2 regions of the Pararhizobium sp. IMCC3301 genome follow, and region 2 is predicted to be linked to the other one. Evidence: predicted binding sites of a transcription regulator. Region 2 holds the regulator's gene; the other holds the start of a gene.
What was found. Region 2 encodes LexA, which represses DNA repair genes until DNA is damaged. Its sites were predicted from a motif close to TGTTCNNNNTGTGTTCNG; they were not measured.
Positions count from the first base shown of each region.

Region 1 (7,364 bases), 630 kb from region 2:
TTCGCGTCAGCTTCCAGTTTAATGCGCCACTCGCATTTGCGCCGAAACTGGACTGACAAGCCTGTATTCTCCTCAACCAGCAGATCGATTTATTGATCTGGAGCGAATAGGGCACAGTTTGGTTGTTTGCAAAAGCATGATAACCAGTTGATTATAAAGTATTTTTGTTTCGTCTGGATGAGCCGACAGGCGTGCCTTTATGGCTATTTGTCATAAGCCATTTTCTCGCCAACCCAACAAACCACCCGGATGACGATATAGCCGCAAGCGTTTGCTGCACAGTTTCAACGGCAAATGCCTGGGTGTTCATGAACAGAAGAATGTCAGCATTGTAAGCCGCGCATTAACGCTGAATCAGTTTTGCTGCGTCATACAACGACTATGAACCTGTTTTCGGTCGCGACCGGATTGGTGGAGCGTTGCAGATTTGCTGCGGGAACCAAGATTTTTTTAAATATCCAATTCGCTGGCGAATTCCGCATTTTCCTGAATAAAGCTGAAACGGGCTTCGGGCTTGTTTCCCATCAATTGTTCGACAGAATCTCTGGTTTTGTCGATTTCCGCTTCTTCGATGCGTACCTTCAAAAGCGTACGTGTGCCGGGGTTCATTGTGGTTTGCTTCAACTGGGCAGGCATCATTTCGCCCAGACCCTTAAAGCGGCCAATGTCGATTTTGCCGCGGCCTTTGAAGTCGCTTTCCAGTAATTCATCCTTATGCGCATCATCCCGGGCATACATGGTTTTGCCGCCCTGGCTGAGGCGATACAGCGGCGGCACCGCCAGATAGAGGTGCCCGTCTTCGATCAGATCCGGCATTTCGCGGTAGAAGAAAGTAATCAGCAGGGATGCGATGTGGGCGCCATCCACATCGGCATCCGTCATAATGACTATCTTGTCATAGCGCAGATCGCTGGAGCGGTAATTGACGCGAAGACCGGTCCCCAAAGCCTGACACAGATCAGACAATTGTTGATTGGCCGCCAGCTTTTCACGGCCGGCATTGGCAACATTGAGGATTTTTCCGCGCAGTGGCAATACAGCCTGATTCTTGCGGTTGCGGGCCTGTTTGGCGGAGCCACCGGCGGAGTCTCCTTCAACGATAAACAGCTCAGATCCGGAGGCCGCGCTGCCCGAACAATCCGCCAGCTTGCCCGGCAGGCGCAATTTGCGGGTGGCGCTTTTGCGGTTGATTTCCTTTTCTTGGCGGCGGCGCAGGCGTTCCTCGGCACGGTCGACAACCCATTCCAGCAATTTGGAAGCTTGTGAGGGAGATCCGGTCAGCCAATGGTCAAACGCATCGCGTATCGCGCTTTCAACAATCTTTGTGGCTTCGCCGGATGCAAGCTTGTCTTTGGTCTGTCCAACAAATTCCGGTTCGCGAATAAACACCGACAGCATGGCAGCAGACGAGGTCATCACATCATCTGCGGTGATGATCGAGGCGCGTTTGTTGCCAGTCAATTCCGCATAGGCTTTCAAGCCGCGGAGCAGGGCGGTTCGTAGCCCGCTTTCATGGGTGCCACCATCGCCAGTGGGCACCGTGTTGCAGTAGGATTGAACAAATCCGTCTCCTGCGAACCAGATCAAAGCCCACTCGACAGATCCATGTCCGCCGCGGCGGCCTGCCTGGCCGGAAAAAATCTCGTCTGTGACACGGTGCTTTGTATCCATCTGGTCTTCCAGATAGTCCTTAAGTCCCCCTGGAAAATGATAAGTGCCTTCCAAAGGCGTGGTGTCCTTGTCGCCAAGCAACGCGGGATCGCAACGCCAGCGAATTTCGACGCCGCCAAACAGGTAGGCTTTTGCACGGGCCATTTTGAACAGGATGGCCGGTTTGAAGCGGGCGCTTTCACCAAAAATCTGAGCATCGGGATGAAAGGTAATTTTGGTGCCCCGGCGATTCTGTGTGTCGCCCAGCTCCTCAAGTCTGCTGGTGGCATGACCACGCGAAAAGGTCTGCCGGTACAGCTTGCGGTTCCGGGCGACCTCGACTTCCAGCACATCCGACAGGGCATTGACCACGGAGATGCCAACGCCGTGCAGGCCACCGGAGGTCTCATAGACCTTTGAATCGAATTTTCCGCCTGCATGCAACGTGGTCATGATGACTTCCAGTGCAGAACGGTCTTTGAATTTAGGGTGGGCATCGACTGGAATACCGCGGCCATTGTCGGTTACGCTGAGCGAGCCGTCCGCGTTGCAACTGACTTCGATCCAGTTGGCGTGCCCTGCGATCGCTTCATCCATCGAATTGTCGATGACTTCGGAAAACAGATGATGCAGCGCTTTTTCGTCCGTGCCGCCAATATACATGCCGGGGCGCTTGCGGACCGGTTCCAACCCCTCCAGGACTTCGATGTCAGCAGCGGTATAGGCTTCGGGATCGCTGAAATTTCCCGCAGTCCTCCGCTTCGCAGTGGATTTTTGCGGCGCATGCGGCTGCGATGCCTGGGAAGATCCGGCGGCGGGGCTGCCAAAAAGGTCCTCTGCGTTGCTCATTTCCTGTAGGGGTCCCATGATGATTCGGTCGATCGACTATAGACAAAGATAGAACAAAAAGTGGCAAAGGCGGCTACTGAGCCACGCATTTTTCAGGGATTGCGCTTTTTTGCCCGTCATTCTGTCTGCTTGGGTGCAGAATGCAGAGCCAAGGGCAACACCCGACACCCATTGCTTTGAGGCAAACCCGCAGCAAGCGGTAGGCGAGTGGAACCGGAAGCGGTGGATCTGCACGCATTCTGGATGATCCGGATCAGGTTCCTTGAAAAAAAATGCCTTGTCTGAACCTTGGCAATAAAAAGTTTACCTTAATGGGTCATGTTGAAAGCCGATCTGGTCAGGTATTGTGTCGAGGATCACATGGGCGACAAGTCCACACCAGCCGGCGAACCTAATGTGTATTTAGGTTCGCCGGCTGCTGTTAAATACTCAGCTGCTCTGGAAGCAGCATTGCGGGCATCTGAATTTCAGATTCGCCTGCCTATATCTGTGGGAACTTTGTTTTTACTTTTTTTCCTGGTTTTTTATCTTCTTTGAAACAACCAGAACACGGTGCAACCAAGTGCCCCTGTTGTGCGAGGCAGTGTTCCCGCGAATTGTATTGAAATCCGTGTAGCAGATCTGCGTCTCCGGTTGAGTGCGTCCGGTTCACTTTAAGTTTTTCAAAACTCAACTGCGCCGAAAGTTCACAAAGATACTGACAAAAAAGGCGCCCGCAGGGGGCGCCTTTCGTGTGATCGTATCTGCTGTAATCAGACAGAATAATACATGTCGAATTCAACTGGATGCGGTGTGTGTTCGTAGCGGATGTTTTCTTCCATCTTCAAATCGATATAGGCGTCGATCTGATCATCGTCCATGACACCGCCGGCTTTCAGGTAATCGCGGTCGGCATCAAGACATTCAAGCGCCTCGCGCAGGGATGCGGCCACTGTTGGAATTTCAGCCAGTTCCGCTGGAGGCAGATCATACAGATCCTTGTCCATGGCTTCGCCCGGATGCATTTTGTTCTTGATGCCGTCAAGACCGGCCATCAACAGGGCGGTGAAGGCCAGATACGGATTGGCGGTCGGATCGGGGAAGCGAATTTCAACGCGCTTGCCCTTCGGCGAGGCGCTGAACGGAATACGGCAGGATGCAGAGCGGTTGCGGGCCGAGTAGGCCAGCAGAACCGGAGCTTCGAAGCCGGGAACCAACCGCTTATAGGAGTTAGTTGACGGGTTGGTGAAGGCGTTAATGGACTTCGCATGTTTGAGAATGCCACCGATGTAAAACAGGCAATCTTCCGACAGATCAGCATACTGATTGCCAGCAAACAGCGGATTGCCGTCTTTCCAGATAGACTGGTGGCAGTGCATGCCGGTGCCGTTGTCGCCATAGACCGGTTTTGGCATGAAGGTGGCTGTCTTGCCCCAGGCATGGGCGACCTGATGCACGACATATTTGTAGATCTGCTGGTGGTCAGCCATTTTTGTCAGGGTCTGATAAACCAGGCCGAGTTCGTGCTGTGCTGATGCCACTTCATGGTGATGCTTTTCAACGACAACACCCATCTGCTTCATTTTCTGCAGCATGTCGCCGCGCCAGTCCTGTCCGGAATCTACCGGCGGTACCGGGAAATAACCGCCCTTGGTGCGGGGCCGGTGCCCCATATTACCGCCCTCATATTCGGAATAATTGTTGCTGGGCAGTTCCGAGCTGTCGAGCAGGAAGCCTGTATTGTAAGGCTCGGTCGAAAACCGCACATCATCGAACACAAAGAACTCAGCTTCCGGTCCAACATAGACGGTATCGCCGGCGCCCGAAGATTTGACGTAGGCTTCGGCCTTCTTGGCTGTCATGCGCGGATCGCGATTATAACCTTCACCGCTGATCGGATCGAGAATATCGCAGAAAATGGCGAGGGTCGGTGCCTGAAAGAACGGGTCTCTGGTTGAGGTTGATGCGTCTGGCATCAAGGTCATATCGGACTCGTTGATGGCTTTCCAACCGGCGATGGAAGAGCCGTCAAACATAACGCCATCGGCAAACATGTCTTCATCAACGACCGATGCGTCCATCGTCACATGGTGCATTTTTCCGCGCGGATCAGTAAATCGCAAATCGACATACAGGATGTCTTCATCTTTGATCTGCTTCAGGATGTCATTTTCGGTGGTCATAGATCGCTTCCCTTTGATCTTTCATTCAGTGTTTGCAAAAAGGGGCCTTTTTCAAAAAAAGCCCCGAAAAACTTATGGAATATTTCAGTCAGATTGCTTCGTCACCGACCTCGCCGGTGCGAATGCGGATTGCGTTCTGCACATCGCTGATGAATATTTTTCCATCGCCGATGCGACCGGTCTGCGCCGCGTCGCGAATGGCGTCGACCGCACGTTCCAGCATTTCGTCGGGCACAAACAATTCGATTTTCACCTTGGGCAGGAAATCCACGACATATTCAGCACCCCGGTAAAGCTCGGTGTGGCCTTTCTGGCGTCCAAATCCCTTGGCCTCAAGCACGGTGATGCCCTGAAGACCGACTTCCTGCAACGCTTCTTTGACCTCATCAAGTTTGAAGGGTTTGATGATGGCTTCAATTTTTTTCATGCGCTTCCTCGATTTTGAGCATAACCGAATTCCGGCTCTTTTATAGTCCGGCAGAGGACATTGCGTGCCGTTACCATATGGATAGCAAAAACCATGCCAGTTCAAGACAACCCGGGAAAATCAAGAATTGAGGGATAAAATGGCAGAGCTCCGGGCATTGGACTTTGGAGACGTCGTAGCAAAAGAGTTTGATCAGGGCTGCGCATAAATGCCGTGCATCATATTTGTGCATATTTATGCCTAAATAATGCGCAATGCGCCATTTACTGGTGAAAGATTGTGCAAGTGTGGCTCGCTGGGCGTATTTGAAGTTGAGGCGATCCTCTTGGTTTGCTGATAATAAGGATTTCGGCGGGTTTTTGTTGACCCTTTTGAACAGCTTGATATAGAGGCGCGATCACATTGGTATCGCCTTGAGATGCCGACTGGTTGCGTATCTGCAAATTGCGGGCGTGGTGGAATTGGTAGACACGCAAGATTTAGGTTCTTGTGGCGCAAGCTGTGGGGGTTCAAGTCCCTCCGCCCGCACCAGATCTATGTGCACATCAAGGTTGGACACAACGGAACATGCCGCTGGCCGAAAATCGGACAGCCGGCCAAATTAAATGTCAGGACGACAGAGATGCAGGTTAATGAAACTCTGAACGAAGGTTTGAAGCGGGAACTCGATATTGTCATTCCGGCCTCGCAGATGAAAGATCGCATGGAAGCCAAACTGGTGGAAATGAAGGGTCAGGTCCAACTGAAAGGGTTCCGCAAAGGCAAGGTGCCGGTGGCTCACCTGCGTCAGATGTATGGCAAGTCCATCATGAGCGATATTCTGCAGGAAGAGCTTAACCAATCTTCCCAGAAGGCGATATCGGACCGTTCCGAAAAACCCGCCATGCAGCCGAAGATCGAACTTCCTGAAGATCAGGGCGCCGCCGAAAAAATGCTCAACGGAGAGGCGGATCTTGCTTACAAGATTTCATATGAAATCGTGCCTGCGATCGAGGAACTTGATTACAGCAAACTGGCCATCGAACGGCCTGTGGTTGACGTCTCCGACGAAGACATTAACAAGCGCCTTGAGGAAATCGGCGAAAGCAACCGTCCTTACGAAACAAAAAATGGCGCTGCGGAAGATGGCGACCGGTTGACGATTGCCTATCTTGGAAAGTTGAACGGCGAGCCGTTCGAAGGCGGGCAGGACGATAATGCGATGCTGGTTCTGGGGTCAAACCAGTTCATTCCCGGATTTGAAGAGCAGCTGATCGGAGCCAAAGCCGGTGATGAAAAGACCATCAAGGTGACATTTCCAGATGATTACCAGGCTGAGTTGCTGAAGGGACAGGACGCTGAATTTGATGTCACTGTCCGTGATGTCGCAGCGCCCGGCGAAGTGGTTCTGGATGACGAATTTGCAAAACGCCTCGGCCTGGAATCGCTGGACAAGCTGCGCGAAGCTGTGCAGCAGCAAGTTGAAGGGCAGTTTGGCAGTGCCACAAGGCAGAAAGTGAAACGTCAGCTTCTCGACCAGTTGGATGAGATGCATACATTTGACCTGCCACCGACTCTCGTCGAGCAGGAATTTGAGAATATCTGGCGTCAGGTTACCCACGATATCGAACATCATGGCAAAACCTTCGAAGACGAAGGCACCACCGAAGAGGAAGCCAAAGCAGATTACCAGAAAATTGCCGAACGCCGTGTTCGCCTTGGTCTGGTGCTTGCCGAAATTGGTGACAGCAACAAGATCCAGGTCAATGACGAAGAATTACAACGTGCGCTGATCGAGCAGATCCGCCAGTTCCCTGGCCAGGAACAGCAGGCGTTCGATTATTACCGGAAAAACCCGGAAGCAATGGCCAGCCTGCGCGCGCCGATCTTTGAGGAAAAGGTTGTCGATTACCTGCTGGAACTGGCCACGGTGACCGACAAAACCGTGACCAAGGAAGAGCTGACCGCTGATGAAGACGATGATGACGCGCCTCATCATGACCACGATCATGATCACGATCACTAGGATCTGATCGTCGCAAAACACAGTGCGACAATATTGATATGTGCGAAGACCCCGCATGGTGACCATGCGGGGTCTTTCTTATGTGGAGGACTGTCAAGGTTGGTGCGGATGCTGCGCGTGCGATCCGGCCGCCAATTATCCGTTCGAGACCAACAACGACCTTGATGCCGTCACTTCGTGGCGAGTTCAGCAATCTGATTGGCAGAGCGTAGATTGCGAGCAGTTACGGCTACGCCAAGAGCCTTTTCTACCTTGGTTGCAACCTTGGAGC
Region 1 is NZ_CP132336.1:541,624-548,987, reverse strand. It holds gene parE (DNA topoisomerase IV subunit B) at 451-2,499, opposite strand; gene RAL88_RS02470 (hypothetical protein) at 2,860-3,036, shown strand; gene glnA (type I glutamate--ammonia ligase) at 3,252-4,661, opposite strand; gene RAL88_RS02460 (P-II family nitrogen regulator) at 4,750-5,088, opposite strand; tRNA gene RAL88_RS02455 (tRNA-Leu) at 5,535-5,619, shown strand; gene tig (trigger factor) at 5,711-7,093, shown strand; gene RAL88_RS02445 (DUF1697 domain-containing protein) at 7,264-7,364, opposite strand, start outside.
Region 1: the regulator LexA is predicted to act here: its motif matches at 2,538-2,555, upstream of parE (DNA topoisomerase IV subunit B).

Region 2 (7,364 bases):
CGCGTTCTTGAAAAACTCGGATGTCCGCATCCCGCGAAACACGCCGATACTTATGAAGGCCAGAAGGGCAAACAGCACGCCGAGTTGCCCGAAGGCCCCGATATCCATGCCAAGTACGGTTCCAGCGTCGTTTCTGACGATCAGCACGACCAACAGGACCGCAAGACCCAGAAGCAGTGTCCAGAGCACGTTCAACTGGTCACCTGTGGCAGAAGCTGCAGCCTGTGCGGCAGCACTTTCATGATGGCGTCGCGCTCGGCATCATTCATCTGGCTCCAGCCGCTTATTTCCCGCAAGCTCCGGCCACATCCCAGACATTGCCGGGTGGGCTCATCAATCAGGCAGATGTTTACACAGGGTGATTTCATGTCAGATCCACAATATTGCCTACTGACATAAGAAGACCGGCCATAAAAGCAAGTTCGCTGATCTGCTGCGCCGCACCGATCGTGTCGCCGGTCTGACCACCAATCTGGTGATGGCACAGCCCGATCAGCAGCCAGATTGACAGACCACTGACAACAACCGCAGCCACAAGCGCTGCCGGGCCCGCGCTCCACCACAACACTGCCAGCAGCACGATCAGTGTCATCGCCATGGCAAAAGTCAACGCCGCCCTGTCAGGCTGACCGACATCTCTGGAAAGCCCATCCTTGCGGGCCGGGGGCAGGGCCGACCAAAACACCATACTGGCGGCACGTGAGGCCACAGCCGACCCGGTCAGCGCCGCCATCGCGATAATCAGATCGGCCGAGATCAGCGCGCTGAGAAGGCTTATGCGCAGGCCCTGTGAAAGCACCAGGGCAAGAACACCATATGTGCCGATATGGCTGTCCTTCATGATCTCCAGCTTGCGCATGCGGTCCCGGCCGCCGCCAAATCCATCCACCATATCGGCAAGACCGTCCTCATGCAGCGCCCCAGTAGCAAGGATCATTGTGGCAACGGCCAGAACGGACACCGCGATCACCGGCAGACCAAGCAGCCATGCCACCGCCATGGCCAGCGACCCGATACCGCCGATAATCAGGCCGGTTGCCGGAAACATTCGTGATGATTTGGACATGTCGGCTGGCTGTTCAAAAGAGAGCGAAACAGGTAGTCTTGTGAAGAATGCCAGACACAGCAGGAAGTCACGCAGCATCGCACGGAGCCTTGGAATCACCGTTTTGAGCGTCGCTCCAGACGGTTTCTTGTCACCTTTCAGCGGGTCATTCATCTGGTTTGCCATCTTGCGTCTTCTCCAAGGCGCTTTATAGATCGAATGTGAATGTTGGCAATGGGCAGGAATCAGTTTGCAACTCCGCCCAACGCCTGCCAGGCCCCTTTATCCGATAGGCTCCAGGACTCATGAATACATCGATAACAGCACTTCCATTTGAAGACATCCGGGAATTGATCCGGTCGCTTCCAGGTCCCGTCACTGAAGCGGTGGAAGCGGTGCGCGCGCGCGACGCGACGCTGACAAAACCGGCAGGCTCGCTGGGTCGTCTGGAGGAACTGGTTGAATGGCTGGCCGCCTGGCAGGGCAAGGCCCCTCCGGCGGTAACCCGGCCTTTGGTGGCGATCTTCGCCGGAAATCACGGGATTGCCGAGCTTGGCGTTTCGGCATTTCCGTCCAACGTCACCCAGCAGATGGTGGCAAATTTCGCAGCTGGCGGCGCAGCGATCAATCAGCTCTGCACGGCCAATAATCTCGGCCTGAAAGTGTTTGATCTGGCGCTTGATCTGCCGACACCGGACATCACGTTGAAAGATGCGTTCGATGAGAAGACCTGTGCTGCGACCATGGCTTTCGGCATGGAAGCAATTGCCGGCGGCACAGATTTGCTGTGCATCGGTGAAATGGGCATTGCCAATACAACAGTCGCAGCGGCGATTTTTCATGCGCTGTATGGCGGCCGTCCGGAAGACTGGGTCGGTGCGGGAACCGGCGTCGATGCGGCAGGTCTGAAACGCAAGGCCGATGTGGTGCGCCGCGCTGTCGGCAGAGCCGGCGTCAGCAAAACCAACGGACTGGAAGCCTTGCGCCGCCTTGGCGGGCGCGAAATTGCCGCCATGTGCGGCGCCATGCTGGCAGCACGGGTTGAGCGCATTCCGGTCATAGTCGATGGATTTGTCGCAACAGCCTCTGCAGCGATCCTGCATTCAGTCAGTCCGGCATCAATTGATCACTGCCTGTTTTCCCATGTATCGGACGAGCAGGCCCATGCGGCGGTGCTGAAACGGCTGGGCAAACGGCCTCTGCTCGATCTGGGGATGCGGCTGGGCGAGGGCAGTGGTGCGGCACTTGCAGCAGGAATTGTGAAATCGGCGGCAGCAGTGCATTCCGGAATGGCAACTTTTGATCAGGCCGGAGTGTCCGGCAGCGACGTTGAAACCGACTGATCCAGCCGGAAAACCTGTTTCAGGAATGGTCAATTGAAGATTCGGGATCTGCTGAAGGCTGCAATGTTCATTCTTGCCGTTGCAGTGCTGGTGGTCTGGCTGGATGATGAAAGCTGGGAGCCTTTGAATTCGGCAGTTCGGGTGGTTGATGGCGATTCGCTGGCTGTCGGCGGGCAAAAAATGCGACTTCTGGGGATCGATGCGCCGGAGCTGGATCAAACCTGTCTGCGCGCCGGCAGGGCCGTGCCATGCGGTCGTCTTGCCAGAGACCATCTGGCGCAACTGGTAGGCAAGGAAGCGTTGGCCTGCAGCGATCGCGGTGTGGATAAACACGGCCGAACCCTTGCTGTATGCCGCTGGCAAAGCTCAGAGCAGCCGGGCAATGCAGCGCTGGTTGCTGCCGGCTCGCAAGCCTCGATCAATGCCCAGATGGTGCATGATGGCTGGGCTGTATCTTATGGCGACTACAAGGCTCTCGAGGTGCTGGCAGCGCTGGCGGGGCGCGGATTGTGGGAGCTGGACTTCGAGGTGCCGCAAGACTGGCGCCGCGACAACGGTATAGGACAATGACCACAGCACCATTGCACAGCCTGGTCAAAGACATCCGGTCCTGCCGGATCTGCATTGAACGGCCATTGCGAAATCCGCTGCCACATACGCCAAAGCCGGTGCTCCAGGTGTCTGCGACCGCCAGAATATGCATTTGCGGCCAGGCGCCGGGGACGCGGGTCCACAAATCCGGCCAGCCCTTTACCGACCGGTCCGGCGACCGGCTGAGAGACTGGCTCGGGCTGGAGGCAACTGATTTCTATGATTCGTCGAAAGTCGCCATTGTGCCGATGGGCTTCTGTTTTCCGGGACAGAACGCCAGCGGTTCCGATTTGCCACCCCGGCCTGAATGCCGGGCGAGCTGGCATGATCAGCTGTTTGCAGAAATGCCTCAGATCGAAATTCTGCTCGCTATCGGCCAATATGCCATTGCTTATCATCTTGGTCTCAGACGCAAAGCCAGTCTGACCGAAACCGTCAGTGCGTGGCGGGAATATTGGTATGATACTGAGCGGGATAACGCGGCACCGCGCATCATGCCGTTGCCGCATCCCTCGTGGAGAAATAATGCGTGGCTCAAGCGCAATATCTGGTTTGAGCAGGAATTGTTGCCGGTGCTGCGCCAGGAAGTCACGCGCCTGACCGGCGAAGCCGATCTGCTGCCCTGATCCAGACCGGTTTTCAGTGCGAATGGCGCTGGAAGTGCCAGGGTGGTTCCTGTAAGAGGGGCACACATTGAAGCATCAATGAGGGCGATATGGACAGAATTGATCGCAGCATTCTGGCAATTCTGCAAAAGGACAGCACCGTGCCTGTTGCGGAAATCGGCAAACGTGTCGGCCTGTCAACAACCCCGTGTTGGCGGCGCATCCAGAAAATGGAAGAAGATGGCGTCATCAAGCGGCGTGTCGCCGTGCTCGATCCGGCTTTGGTCGGGGCAGGTGTGACGGTGTTTGTTTCAATCAGCACCAATCAGCACAGCAAGGAATGGTTGACGCGTTTTGCCGAAATCATCAGCGATTTTGCAGAAGTGGTCTCGTTTTACCGCATGAGCGGCCAGGTTGATTATCTGTTGAAAGTGGTGGTGCCGGATATTGCGGCCTATGACAAATTCTATCAGAAACTGATTGCCAAGATCGACATTTCCGATGTCAGTTCCAGCTTCGCAATGGAAGAACTCAAAAACACCAGCATCTTGCCACTGGACTATATGTCTCTGGCAAAATCTAACAGCTAAACTGTCTCATTGGAATAATGACTCACGTCACCGGTCTATTACTTTCTTAGGTCGCGTTACACACGCGCCGATGCAGCTTTAGTAGGTTCTCAACAGCCCGACCAGTTTGCCCTGAACCTCGACCTGATCCGGCCCGAAAATGCGGGTCTCATAGGCTGGATTGGCCGCTTCCAAAGCAATAGAGCCACCCTTTTTGCGAAGTCGCTTCAGGGTTGCTTCTTCATCGTCGATAAGTGCGACGACAATGTCGCCCGTTTCTGCTGTCATTCCTCTTTTGATGACAACGGTGTCGCCATCCAGAATGCCCGCCTCAATCATCGAATCGCCGCGCACTTCCAGAGCGAAATGCTCGCCCGAAGTCAGCATGTCGGCCGGGACGGGGATGGTATGGCTGTGGTTCTGAATCGCCGATATCGGCGTTCCTGCAGCAATTCTGCCCATCACAGGAATGGACACCGAGCGCCCGTCACCCTGCGCGCCTGCGGACTCACTGGCCGGGCGGACGGTTTCACGCTTCTTGCCAAGACTGCCTTCAATCACACTTGGAGAGAAGCCCTTGCTTCTGGGCGCGGCAAGGCTCGGCGAAACCGATTCCGGTAATTTGATGATTTCCATGGCGCGCGCCCGATTCGGCATGCGGCGCAAAAAACCGCGTTCCTCAAGTGCGACGATAAGCCGGTGAATCCCGGATTTCGACTTCAGATCCAGCGCAACCTTCATCTCGTCAAACGAAGGTGGAACGCCAGATTCTTTGAGGCGTTCGTGAATGAACATCAAAAGTTCATGTTGTTTGCGCGTCAGCATGTCAATCAATCCCGGGTTCTGACTGTCCATAGTAGTCACAAGCGACATCACTATAGAAATCAGATGTGTACAAAGCATGAACACTGTAACTGTTCCTGTCTTGTTCCGCAAGGCGGAAATCCGAGACATAGAAGGAACATCTGCTCCGGTCGGAAACATTGCATGTAAACAGGACAGGACCTGTCGGCTCCGGATCGCAGCGGCAGGGCCACACCCGATGCGCCTGTTTGCGGATTACAGGCACCATTGCGTGGTTCTTGCCGGCAGTCAGGGCCATATCCGCATGGCGCACAGCACAGCCATTCATCGCGAACGCAAAATCGATGAGTTGCATCCCTGATGCAACGCTCGGTCCTGAGCGCAGTCAGGATTCACACACTGGCGCCAGAACACTTTCACCGGATAGTCAGGTTAACTCGTTAACAAAATCTCGTTGAAAGACCAATGCAAAAGAAGCTCCATAAACGTTTTGCGTAATTCTTAATCTTTGTAATTTATTGGGATTTTAATCTCTATTGATTGGTTGGGGTCGCAATGACAGTTTCCGATACACACCCAGACACCGGGATGGTGGGTCTGGAGGGCGCACAATTCTTGTCCGAGCGATCGGAAGAGGCCGGGTTCAGGCCGTTGTTGTTCGGGCTTGCGGCAAAGATCGCCCTTTGGACGACCTTGTGTGGAGCAATCATCGCCGCCGGTACAGTCTTCTTCATGTATCAAGGCGCAGTCGACGCCTTGGTCGAGCGCGAACAGTTCCGCCTTTCGTCCTCAATCAACACCACCGCCAGTCGTTTCGCATCGCGGACCGAATTCGCCAGCCGGGATACCTTGTTTTTGTCTCAAACCCTTCCAGTTGAAGGGATTGTCCGCGCGCAGTTGAACGGCGGCATCGACCCGGAAACCGATCTCAGCGAAGCCGAGTGGACCCGGCGCCTCGCGGCGCTTTTCGAGGTGCTTCTGGAAAACCGGCCTGCCTACTTTCGGCTGCGCTATATCAAGATCGCCGATGGCGGGCACGAAGTTGTCCGCGTCGAGCGCCCCACGAACGGCATGATCTTGCGCACGCCGACGGCCCAGTTGCAGGAGAAGGGTCAGGAACCCTTCTTCAGGGAAGCCGCAAAGCTGACAGACGGTGCCGTGTACATGTCAGATTTCGAACTCGACCGGGATTTTGGCAGGATTGTCGAACCCTATCGCCCGGTTGTTCGTACCGCGGCACCGGTTTTTGATGACGCAGGCATCCTGCGTGGAGAACTGGTCGTCAATGTAGACGCGACCTATTGGTTTGACCTTCTCCAGGAAACCCTTGGCGCGGACGAGCAGCTTATGATTGCGAATCAAAACGGCGATTTTCTTGTCCATCCCGATCCGGCGCTGCCCTTTGGCTTCGATCGCGGTGAACGACAGCTCATGCAGGACCATATGCCTCATCTGTCCGGCTTGTTCAGCGATAAGGCGCAATCATACTCCACCAGTGTTCGAACCGTCCGCGGCGAGGAACTCGCCTTCGCCAGGCGCGTATCCTTCGGCAAGGCGGAGGCGGATCGATACATTGTCATGGTGGCGACTCTGGACGGGGCGGCACTATTCCAGCGCATCAATTCCCTACGCTATTCTACGGTGCTCCTCGCGCTGGTTCTTATAATTGCCGTTGGTATCGTCGCCGTATTGCTGGCGCGCATCATCATCCGGCCGCTTCGCGATTTGACGGTCGCAGCGACAAATATTGCAGCCGGGGCGCGGGACTTCGATCTGCGCAAAGCAGTTCACCGCAAAGACGAAACCGGCGCGCTGGCGCGTGCTTTCGAGGAGATGGTCGCAGGGATCATGAGGCGCGAACTTGACCTCAAGGCGAAGACTGAGGAATTGTCAAGATCCAACCAGGAATTGTCGCAGTTTGCCTACATCGCTTCGCATGACCTGCAGGAGCCACTCCGGATGGTCAGCAGCTATCTGGGCCTGCTGTCGCGACGTTATAGCGGCAAGCTCGACACGGAAGCCGACGAGTTTATCGGCTTTGCCGTTGACGGTGCCGTGCGCATGAAATGTCTGATAAACGACCTTCTGGCCTATTCGCGGGTCAGCAACCGCCCGTTGAATCGGGAAATGATCGATACCGGCCAAGTCGTCCAGTCCGCATTGCAGGCACTCAGCGAGCGCCTTGCCGAGTGCGATGGCAAAATTGATGTCGGGCCACTTCCGGTGATTGAGGCCGATTCGGTGCAGATGGAGCGGCTGTTCACCAATCTTATAGAAAATGCCATCAAGTACCGCAGCGAATTGCCACCGCAGGTGAGTGTCGCCGCAGAATTCAAAGGCGACTTCTGGGAGTTTGCTATTTCCGACAACGGCCTCGGCATTGCACCCGAGTTCAGGGAAAAGGTCT
Region 2 is NZ_CP132336.1:4,500,000-4,507,363, forward strand. It holds gene RAL88_RS21310 (TIGR02281 family clan AA aspartic protease) at 1-189, opposite strand, end outside; gene RAL88_RS21315 (DUF1289 domain-containing protein) at 192-368, opposite strand; gene cobS (adenosylcobinamide-GDP ribazoletransferase) at 365-1,231, opposite strand; gene cobT (nicotinate-nucleotide--dimethylbenzimidazole phosphoribosyltransferase) at 1,351-2,388, shown strand; gene RAL88_RS21330 (thermonuclease family protein) at 2,422-2,958, shown strand; gene RAL88_RS21335 (uracil-DNA glycosylase family protein) at 2,955-3,605, shown strand; gene RAL88_RS21340 (Lrp/AsnC family transcriptional regulator) at 3,695-4,174, shown strand; gene lexA (transcriptional repressor LexA) at 4,253-4,978, opposite strand; gene RAL88_RS21350 (hypothetical protein) at 5,196-5,318, shown strand; gene RAL88_RS21355 (ATP-binding protein) at 5,513-7,364, shown strand, end outside.